DNA from 2 places in the Mongoliitalea sp. genome. Region 1 is predicted to be linked to the other one. Evidence: riboswitches for the same ligand, from Rfam matches in the RefSeq annotation. Region 1 holds a riboswitch; the other holds the start of a gene.
The links. Region 1 has a riboswitch for thiamine pyrophosphate ahead of ACXIUD_RS00630 (ABC transporter substrate-binding protein). Riboswitches for the same ligand answer to the same signal wherever they lie in the genome.
Positions count from the first base shown of each region.

Region 2: linked by a shared signal. The riboswitch ahead of ACXIUD_RS01110 (TonB-dependent receptor) and the one ahead of ACXIUD_RS00630 (ABC transporter substrate-binding protein) in region 1 are both predicted to bind thiamine pyrophosphate.

Region 1 covers NZ_JBSZCK010000003.1:69,032-74,752, reverse strand. The annotation lists tRNA gene ACXIUD_RS00645 (tRNA-Val) at 1-68, opposite strand, end outside; gene ACXIUD_RS00640 (M24 family metallopeptidase) at 310-1,578, shown strand; gene ACXIUD_RS00635 (DEAD/DEAH box helicase) at 1,720-2,853, shown strand; TPP riboswitch at 3,235-3,331, shown strand; gene ACXIUD_RS00630 (ABC transporter substrate-binding protein) at 3,419-4,351, shown strand; TPP riboswitch at 4,352-4,450, shown strand; gene ACXIUD_RS00625 (TonB-dependent receptor) at 4,485-5,721, shown strand, end outside.
Region 2 covers NZ_JBSZCK010000004.1:48,692-54,412, reverse strand. The annotation lists gene ACXIUD_RS01130 (M16 family metallopeptidase) at 1-465, shown strand, start outside; gene pnuC (nicotinamide riboside transporter PnuC) at 584-1,201, shown strand; gene ACXIUD_RS01120 (AAA family ATPase) at 1,194-1,733, shown strand; gene ACXIUD_RS01115 (fatty acid desaturase family protein) at 1,869-2,933, shown strand; TPP riboswitch at 3,058-3,154, shown strand; gene ACXIUD_RS01110 (TonB-dependent receptor) at 3,294-5,690, shown strand.

The DNA of each region.
Region 1 (5,721 bases):
TGAGGGATTCGAACCCACGACCTCTGCCCTGTCAAGGCAGCGCTCTAAACCAACTGAGCTAAAGTTCCCTACAATAATTATTACTAATGGTCTTGGACTTTTGGATTCGAACCCACAACCTTCTCGACTCTTGTCGGGACGTTCAAAACCAACTGAGCTAAAGTTCCATTTGGGAATGCTAAATACGGGAAAGCGAGCAACAAATGCAATATCTTTTTGACTATTGATTTTTACCTTTTATGTAATTCAGTCATTGTAAAGCATTCAGATAGGACAGAATTATTTATTTTTCTGAAAAACGCCACCACCATGAAACTTAATCGAAGATCATTTGTCAAATGGGCATCTCTCACGCCAGCTTTGGCTTTGCCTGCTTTTGCCTGTTCCACTTCCGAAAATAAGGAATCTTCTTCATCATCCAGTAGTACAATTCAACCCTTGAATTTGGCGATTCAGCCAATCAGTAAAGAAGAGCGCTTGGCCAGAATAGCCAAGGCGCAGCAATTGATGCAAGAGCAAAAAATTGATGCACTGTTTTTGGAGCCGGGGACCAGTATGAAATATTTTCTGGATTTTGATTTTTTCCTATCTGAGCGAATGGTGGCTGCGGTTATTCCCGCGAAAGGAGACGTCTCCTATATCTGTCCGGGTTTTGAGCGGGATAAAGTGGAGGAGTTGGTGAAGTTTGGGAATCAGGTATTGACTTGGGAGGAACATGAAAGTCCCTATGCGCTGACTGCGAAGTTATTAAAGGATTTGGGTACGCCCAACCAAAAAGTTGCCATAGAAGAGCGTTGCCGTTTTTTTCTGTATGAAGGCATCAAAAATGAAACTGCCCGACTCAACTTTGTCAATGGTGACGGAGTCACTGCGGGTTGTCGGATGTACAAGTCTGCCGCCGAAATTGCCTTGATGCAAGCTGCCAATACGGCGACTATTGAAGCCTATAAAATTCTGTTTGACTCCTTGCAAGAAGGCATGAATCAATATGACTTCCGAGATATTGCTACTGATGCCCACAAGAAATTAGGCTTCAGCGGCTCTATCGGGGCTAATTTTGGTGAATGGTCAGCCTTTCCTCACGGAAGCAGCAAAACCCAAACCTTAAAGCAAGGCGATATTATCTTGGCTGATGGAGGTTGCACGGTGGAGGGGTACAAGTCCGATATCAGTCGAACGATTGTTTTTGGAGATTACACCGATAGACAAAAGCAAGTGTGGGATGTAGTAAAAGAAGCGCAAACAGCAGCTTTTGAAGTAGCTAAGCAGTCGGGTGCTACCTGCGAACAGATGGATGCGGCCGCAAGAGCAGTCATAGACCAAGCAGGTTTTGGGCCTGATTACAAGTACTTCTCCCACCGTCTAGGGCACGGGATCGGAATGGATGGGCACGAATGGACCAATCTGGTGAGAGGAAATACCACCCCTTTACAAGCGGGTATGTGTTTCAGCAACGAACCAGGAATTTATACTGTAGGGGAATTTGGGGTAAGGCTAGAGGATTGCTTCTACATGACTGAAAATGGACCTCAATACTTTACTCAACCTAGTCCCGCCATTGATCAACCATTTGCATAGATAATTTCTCAAATGTTCGCCATAAATGAACGAAGGCATAAAAAAATGAAAAAACTTAGTGCCTTCGTACCTTTATAGCATTACTCTCGGTATTAGCCTTCTTTTTAAAATCACTACATTTGTGAAAAAGTAAATCCACTCATGAATTTTTCCGAACTCGGTTTGTCGCCTGCCCTCGTTCAAGCCATCCAACAAGCTAATTACGAAGCCCCATATCCTATACAAGTAGAAACAATCCCGGCTATTCTTCAAAAAAGAGATGTGCTGGGCTTAGCACAAACGGGTTCAGGTAAAACCGCTGCCTATATGCTACCAATTCTAGAGGATTTGCAAGCGGTCGAGGTCCATAGAAGCAGGTCCATCCCCATTCTGGTGATTGTTCCTACTAGGGAATTGGCTGCTCAGGTAGAGGAGGTTATTCGATTATTTGGAAAGTATCTTCCAAGGAAAGTCAAAAGTATGGCTGTGTATGGAGGGGTATCGATCAATCCGCAGATGATGAACTTAAACGGGACGGATATTTTGGTGGCTACCCCTGGACGTCTCTTGGATCTGCTAGCAAAAAATGCCATCACCATCGATCGTTTAAGAACCTTAGTACTCGATGAAGCGGATAAGGTATTGAGTTTAGGTTTCAAGCTGGAGCTGGATGAGATTCTTTCCCGATTGCCGAAAAAGCGGCAAAACATCCTGTTTTCGGCGACTATGGACGAGACAGTCGAAGGTTTGATTGGGAAGTTGTTGAACAATCCTTTGAAGATTGAGATACAGTCAGAAGATGTCACGCCTGATTTAATTAATCAAACAGCCTATTTGATCACTCAAGAGAAAAAAGGGCCCTTGTTAAGACACCTTATTTCAGAAGGTAACTGGCAACAAGTATTGGTTTTTGCTTCATCTATTCGTACCGCGGATAATCTGACCACCAAACTTAATAAACATGGCATCCAAGCCATGGCATTTCATGGGGATAAGAGTCAGGGGGCACGTATGGAAGCATTGAAGCAATTCAAAGGAGGCAAGGTGCGTGTACTGGTAGCGACTGATTTGGCAGCAAGAGGAATTGATATTCAGGCCTTGCCTTATGTGGTCAACTTTGAGTTACCAAGATCCCCAAAAGACTACATCCACAGAATCGGTCGAACGGGTCGGGCAGGCATGGAAGGGGAAGCTATTACGCTTATTACCGAAGAAGATCAGCATCATTGGAAAGTGATTCAGAAAAAGATGAAGCGTTGGGTGGAAATGGTGGATGCGTTGAATCTTGATTTTTGAAAGCGGGGTCATATGTGAAATGATATCCAGCATCGTCTTATTTAAAGATTCCCACAAAACATTCATGCATTTTTCCTGATCAGGTTTAAATGCACACAAACTTTATTACACCTTATCGGGTATAAAAAATGCTGTAAAATTGAATTTTATACCCGTTCAGGTGCAATTTGAGTTGTACATGAACAGAAGCCGGTGAAGCAGATGACTTGAATATTAATTTCAGGCAATATTATGTATTCTTACTCTTCCATTCGGAGCCGTACAAAATTCACTTCATCATTGACATTTTCAAACATCCAAATTACGCCATCTCTGACAAAATGGAAGTTTGGTTGTTACCAAAGCTTGTAAACAAAAACAAAAGAGGTTTTATTTGCGTTTCGAAAGCGATAGGGGTGCCTTAATACAACGGGCTGAGATCATACCCTTAGACCTGATCCTGGTAATGCGGGCGTAGGAATAAATCATTAATTGATTGCTTGTAGGCTGCTGAGTGTTTTGGATTGTCTTTGAAAAAAGGCAGGTATATCACTTGGTTTGCGTGCAAGCGCTTAAAAAAAAACGTATGAAAAAATTTATCCTAGCATTGGATTGGACTGCCAATACCAATCACAGCGGCTTTTTTGTGGCCGCTCAACAAGGTTTCTATGCAGCGGAAGGACTAGATGTTCAGCTGCGTTCTACCTCGGTAGATAATTATGCACGTACGCCAGCCAGCCTTGTCGCGTCTAAAGAAGTGCACCTGGCGATGGCTCCTTCAGAAAGCGTGATCGCCTACCGTGCCAATCCTGAAAAACCCGCTTTGATGGCCATTGCCGCAGTTTTGCAACGGGATGCCAGTGCCATCGTAAGTCTGAAATCTTCGGGCTTGGATCGCATCAGCCAATTAGACGGCAAGGAATATGCGAGTTACAATGCCCGCTTTGAAGATCATATAGTCGCTGAAATGATCAAGACTGATGGCGGAAAAGGGGAACATATCAAGCTTGTTCCTGAAAAATTGGGCATTTGGAATACCCTCTTGGAAGGAAATGCAGCAGCAACTTGGGTATTTATGCCATGGGAAGGTGTCATGGCGCAAAAAAAACAAGTGGAATTGAATGCCTTTTACCTGAAGGATTTTGGTATTCCCTATGGCTATTCCCCTGTTTTGCTGGCACATCCTGAGCTCTTGGCAGAAGATCCGGAGGCTTACAAAAAATTCCTTCGAGCTAGTAGGAGAGGTTTTCAGTTAATCAAAGAAAACCCTCAATTGGCAGTAGATGCGCTTTATAAGCAAGAAAACTTGGAAGAATTAGCAGACAAAGATTTTTTGATCCAAAGCCAGGAAGCCATCAATCCTTATTATTTCGATGATGCAGGAAATTGGGGACTTATGCAGGAGGAGCGATGGTCCCAATTTATCCACTGGTTGAAAAGTAAAGAGCTGATTACTGCGGAAGAACTTATCAACCTCATGAAAGAACCAGTATTTACAAATTTCTATTTATCTAACTAATGCAGACAAAAGGGGTGCTTTTCCTCTAGGAAAGGCTGAGATCAAACCCGTATAACCTGATGCCGATAATGCGGCCGTAGGAACTGTACAGGAAAGAAGCCCCTGCTTCTAAAACCTAACAATTTTGTCATCCATGAAAAAACTACTCATGATTTGCCTTTGGGCACTTGTATCGAGTGCCCAAGCCCAGTTTTCCGTATCAGGAAAAGTTACCAATGAACAAAACGAGCCTCTTCCAGGGGCAAACGTGTTCATTTCATCCCTCGAATTGGGTGCTGTAGCCTCAATAGATGGCACCTATCAACTGAGTAATGTTCCCGCAGGAACGTATACGCTTGAAGTCAGTTTTATCGGTTACCAAACACAGCGACTTCTGATTAATTTGACCGAAAATCGTCAGTTAGACGTTACATTAGTGGAAACGGCTTTGCTTTCTGAAGCAGTGATGGTGAGGGCTATACGTGCTGATAAATTATCGCCAATCACACAAAAAACGGTGGATTATCAAGAGTTAAACGAAGTGTTCAACGGGCAAGATGGGGCATTTGTCTTGGAAACTTTGGCTCCAAGTATACAGGCAAATTCAGAGTCAGGTACACGCTTCACTAATTATGGCACCATGCGTATGCGAGGGATTGATCAACGAAGAATCAACATTACCCTCAATGGTGTTCCACTGAACGATATGATTGATCAGGGGGTGTTTTTTAGCAATTTCACCGATTTTACGAATAGCGTGGAGTCCATCCAAGTGCAACGAGGCGTTGGAACCAGTACCAATGGAACAGCTTCCTATGCGGGCAGTATTAGTTACGAATCTGTTCGCTTGAATGTGGATGCACCGGAAACCACCGTGTCCTTATTGGGAGGTAGTTTTAATACTTGGCAAGGGAGTGCCGAAGTTAAAACAGGCATTTTGCCCAACAAAATGGCTTTTTATTCTCGTGTCAGTATGACTTCTTCGGATGGATTCAGAGACCATAGTGGTACCGACTCGTATTCCTTCTTCTTCAGTGGAGGCTATTTTGGGGACAAAGATATCATTCGGTTTACAGGTTTCAATGGACGAACCAAAAGTCAACTCAGTTATATTCCTGTTCCAATTTCTCTAGCGAGAGAAAATCCACGGACCAATCTCAACTTTGAGGATGATCGGGATGATTTTGGACAATCTTTTGCGCAGCTGGAGCATATCCGAACTATTTCTAAAAACACGACACTGACCAGCAGCATTTATTATGGTGGGGCAGGAGGAGACTTTCCCTTCGGCTTTGTGGATGGGGAGCAGTTTGTGCAAATCAATTATCCGCTCTTCAACAATCATTACGGTGTCATGAGTAATCTGCAACATTCCAGTGATGCATGGGATC
Region 2 (5,721 bases), on a different contig from region 1:
GATGTTTCTTTTTTAGGAGAAATTCTCACCATTAAATTGATTGAAAATCTACGGGAAGAAATCGGGGGTGTTTATGGAGTAGGTGCTAGTGGAAGCATGACGAATCAGCCAGTCGGTCAATTGAGTTTCTCCATTTCATTCCCATGCAGTCCGGATATGGTAGAGAAATTAACCGCTGCGGCATGGGCTGAAGTCAAGAAAATACAAGAAGAGGGACCGACGAAGGAAGACTTGGATAAGGTCAAGGAAAAAAGGAGAATTGCCTATCAGGAAAATTTGAAGCGAAACAATTATTGGAATGGGCAAATTGCAGCTGCCAGACAATATGATTTCCCATTCGAAAGTCTTTTGGAAGCGGGAAAAAGCATTGAAGCAGTTACTCAGGAGCGTGTACAGCAAATTGCTCAACAATTGCTTACCAAAGAAAATCTATTGGAGGTCATCAAATTGCCTTTAGAAAAGTAGTGTTTTCATGCTTTTAAAGCATGTAGTAGTTACAGTGGTTGATAGTAACGCAATATCTTTTTCGTTACTTCAACCACTTTTTCTATCATCTTCCCAATTTTCTACCTTATTTCGCTGTATGGATATTCAATGGATTTGGCAAGGTATTCTAGATGGCTTGGCTGAGATGACTTTATTGGAGGTGGTTGCCGTCTTTTTTGGTATTGCCTCGGTTTTTTATTCTATCAAAAAGAACATTCTTGTTTTTCCTACGGGAATGATTTCCACCATTATCTATGTTTACATCTGCTTGAAATATAAGCTTTATGCAGATATGGGCATCAATGCTTATTATTTTGCCATGTCCATCTATGGTTGGTATCTGTGGAGTAGACCAATTGAAGGAAAGGAAGAGTTGCCGGTAACTTGGTTATCCACCAAAGGCATTATTCAATCCGTAGGATTATTTTTGGTTTCTTATGGCGTGCTTTACACCGTACTTTTCAATTTCACCGATTCAGATGTACCCTATTGGGACTCTTTTACTACATCATCAGCATTTGTGGGAATGTGGTTGATGGCAAAGAAGAAAGTTGAAAACTGGATTGCTTGGATCATTACGGATATTGTTTCGGTCCCATTGTATTTTTACAAAGGCTTGATGCTGACATCTTTCCAGTTTTTGTTTTTCACAGTACTAGCCACGATTGGCTTAATCGAATGGATGAAAACTGCTAAAAAAGTACAGCATGCTTAAGAAAGTGGTTATTATAGGTCCAGAATCCACTGGTAAAAGTACACTAGCCCAACAGCTTGCAGACCATTTTGATTGTTTATGGGTGGAAGAGTATGCTCGGGAGTATCTTAAAAACTTGGATAGACCGTACGAGTTTGATGATTTGCTAAGCATAGCTCAAGGACAGCTATCTTTGGAAGATAGATTAGCCGCTCAATCTGATGAACTCCTAATTTGTGATACTGATTTACATGTGATTCAGGTATGGTCGGAACACAAATATGGAAAGGTGCATGAATGGGTAAAGCAACAAATAGAAGACCGGAATTATGACTTATATTTATTGACGAATATAGACATTCCTTGGGAGGATGATCCTCTGAGAGAGCATCCTGATCCAGAGATGCGTTGCCATTTTTTTGAATTATACAAGCAACTTTTAGAAAAGTCGCCAACATCTTTTAACATTATATCAGGCTCTTCTAAAGAGCGTTTGGAAAGTGCAATCAAGACTGTGAATGGTCTGTTTGCTCAAGGATTGATCACCAGATAAGCACATATTCTCTCTCATGCTTGTAGGCTTCGACTTGGAATTATCCAAATTTGTCCTATCTTTATAGCAGAATGTATCATAATCCTTTAGTTTATTTTGCATTCTGATTAACTAATTATCCCCCATTTATTACACATGCGTCCCCCAAGGTTTAGTACGGCATCTACCTTTCATGCCGATTTAAAAGAAAGGATCAAAAACTACTTTATTGAAAAAAACATTAACCCAACAGGCAATTTCTCACTCTATTTCAAAGCAGTGGTGATGGTTGTGGCATTCGTTTTTATTTACATCCATCTAGTGTTTTTTACTCCATTTTGGCCTTTTGCCATATTAGAAGCGATTATTCTAGGAGCCTTGACAGCCGGCATTGGATTCAATGTCATGCATGATGGAGCTCATGGAAGTTTCAGTAGAAAAGGCTGGGTCAATGAATTGGCAGGTATTTCTATCAATTTCCTTGGAGCTAACGTCTTCATGTGGAAAACCAAGCACAATGTCGCCCATCACTCATTTACCAATGTAGATGATCATGATGATGACCTGAATGCAGGCGTTTTTCTGCGATTAGGTCCAACTCAAAAACGCTATAAAATCCACAAGTATCAGCATCGCTACTTTATCTTCATTTACTCTATCTTGTATTTTTATTGGGTGTTTTTCACCGATTACAAGAAATATGTCACCAGGAAAGTTGGTGAAACGCCTATCAAAAAAATGGATGTGAAAGAACATATCTCATTTTGGGGTTTTAAAGTAGTCCATTTATTCCTGTTTATTGCTTTGCCAATCTACATGATGGGATTTTTGCCTTGGTTAGTGGGTTTCCTGCTTTTCGGGTTATCGACTGGAGTTATTATGAGTGTTGTCTTTCAATTGGCACACGTATTAGAAGAGACCTCTTTCCCTGTTCCTGATAAGGCTACTAACAAATTGGAAGATGACTGGGCTATTCATCAGTTGAAAACAACTGCTAATTTTGCTACCAGAAACAAAATCTTATCATGGTTTATTGGAGGGCTAAACTTTCAGATTGAGCATCATTTGTTTCCAAATATTTCTCATATTCATTATCCTGCCATTTCTCAGATTATCAAGCAGACTTGTCAGGAATATGGCATTCCTTACATAGAGCATCCAAAAATGAGAGTAGCGTTGGCTTCACATGTCAATCATTTAAGACATTTGGGTAGGAATTGATATCTTAATTGAAGCCACTAACAGTTAGCCTGTTCCTCTTCATAGGGACAGGCTTTTTTTATTCACTATCATAGGGAGCTGAAATAATATTTGGTTTTTACCCGTAGGCAATCTAGCTTTGCTCGCAGATCATGAGGGGTGCCTTAAAATTACGGGCTGAGATCATACCCACAATACCTGATCCGGGTAGTGCCGGCGAAGGGAAATGAGTACAACTGAATACACGTATTACAAAATAATAGCTTAGTTCTATTGTTGTGCGCGCATGTCTGCGTGTGTTCAGATCGGGTAAACAAACGGAAAGAAAAATCGCCCCTAGATTTTTCTATGTTTAACCAAAATACAAGTTGCATAAGTATCATGAAAAAAATTTATTCGCTGTTGCTCTTGTTGAGCATCACAAGTTTTGCCCTTGCACAATCTGCAGTGAAAGGGGTCGTCCAAAATCTATCTGGGGAGCTACTCCCAGGTGCTAACGTGGTTTTGACAGGGACGGGTAGAGGATCTACCACCAATCTCCAAGGAAAATTTGATATCCGCAATATCCCTGCAGGGGATTATTCCCTAAGGGTGAGTTTTATGGGCTATGAACCTGTTACGCAAGAAATCACTGTTCCTATTAGCGATGAAATTACTATAACCTTGAGTCCAAGTGCCATTCAAACAGAGGAGTTTATAGTCTTTGCTACTAGGGCTGGCGAAAAAACACCTACCACATTTAGTAAAGTCAGTAAAGAAGATATCGCTCGCTTAAATCTTGGACAAGATATCCCAATTCTACTCAACTTTACTCCATCTGTTGTGTCTTTCTCAGATGCCGGTGCTGGTGTGGGTTACACGGGGCTGCGAATTCGTGGTTCTGATCAAACACGTATCAACGTAACCGTTAATGGGATTCCTTTAAACGATGCGGAGTCTCATGGGGTATTTTGGGTCAATATGCCCGACTTTGCTTCTTCTGTGGATAACATTCAGATACAGCGAGGGGTTGGGACCTCTACCAACGGTGCTGCTACTTTTGGTGCGAGTTTGAATATTCAGACAGATACAAGACAGGATGAAGCTTATGCTGAAGTGGATAACTCCTTTGGTTCATTCAATACCCGTAGGCATATGGTCAAAGTGGGAACTGGATTGATCAATAATCGCTGGGCGTTTGATGGAAGGCTTTCTCGTATTAGTTCTGATGGATACATCGACCGTGCCTCTTCAGATTTGCGTTCCTATTTTCTATCGGGTGGATATTACGGTGAAAAGCATGTGGTGAAAATGAATGTCTTTGCTGGTGCAGAAGTAACTTACCAGGCTTGGGAGGGCGTTCCGGAAAATCTTTTGCGTACCAACCGTACCTTCAACCCTTATACCTACGATAATCAGGTAGACGACTACAAACAATCGCATTATCAATTGATTTATACAGGTGAATTGGGAGTGGGTTTGAAAGCTAACGCAGCTTTGCATTATACCTATGGTCGTGGTTTTTTTGAGCAGTTTAGAGCAAATGACCGTTTAAGCAGGTATGGATTGCCAAATTTGGTGATTGGTGGCGAAACAATTTCTCGCATGGATATCATTCGTAGAAGATGGTTGGACAATGATTTCTTCGGAGGAGTATTTTCCTTAAACTATGTCACAGAGGATGCGAGATGGGATATGACCTTAGGTGGGGGTGCAAACCGTTATATAGGAGATCATTTTGGAGAGATTATCTGGATGCGGTTTGCAGGACCTGTGAATATCCGTGATCGCTATTATGACAATGTAGCTATCAAAGATGACATCAATATCTATGGAAAGGCTACGTATCAGGCTACTGATAAATTGTTTTTATTTGGAGACCTTCAGGGAAGATGGATTGATTACAGCTTTGATGGGATTAATAATGATTTGAGAGATGTGACCGGCGAGGTGAATTTTGCTTTCTTCAATCCAAAAGTAGGGTTTACGTACCAGGTTAGTCCTGGAAAACAATGGTATGCGTCCTATGCTGTGGCCAATAGAGAACCTGTCAGAAGAGATTTTACGGACTCTCCGATTATTGACAGAGCGCCAAGACACGAAAACTTGCAGAATATCGAAGCTGGTTACCGTGTTCAGACCGGGAAATTCACATACAATGCCAATTTCTACTACATGAAGTACCGCGACCAATTGGTGTTGACTGGTCAGTTGAATGATGTAGGAGCCTATGTCCGTGACAATGTGGATAACTCTTATCGCATGGGTATTGAGTTAGATGGTGCATATAAGTTGACGGACAAGTTGACAGTGGCGGCTAACTTGGCCTTGAGCAGAAATAAGATTGATGAATTTATTGAGTACATAGACGACTTTTCTACAGCAGAATTTAGACAGGAGATGATTGTGCATACGAACACAGACATTGCTTTTTCTCCGAATGTAGTGGCGGCGGCAATTGTGGATTATAGACCTTTCAAGGGTTTTGAAATGTCTTTGATGAATAAGTATGTGGGCAGACAGTTTTTGGATAACACCCAAAATGAAGCACGCTCTCTGAATGCTTTCTGGACTTCCGATTTGAGATTTAACTATGCCCTAAGACCACGGTTTGTAAAAAATATGGAAATCACGGTCTTGGTGAATAACATCTTCAATAGATTGTACGAGCCCAATGGGTATACCTTTAGCTATTTCTTACCAGCCGAGGCGATGGGTGGCAGAGAATTGGTCACAGAGAACTTCTTTTATCCACAGGCAGGAACCAATTTCTTAGCAGGGGTGAAGTTTCTGTTTTAATGTAGCGTATTATTTATAGTCCATATCCCGC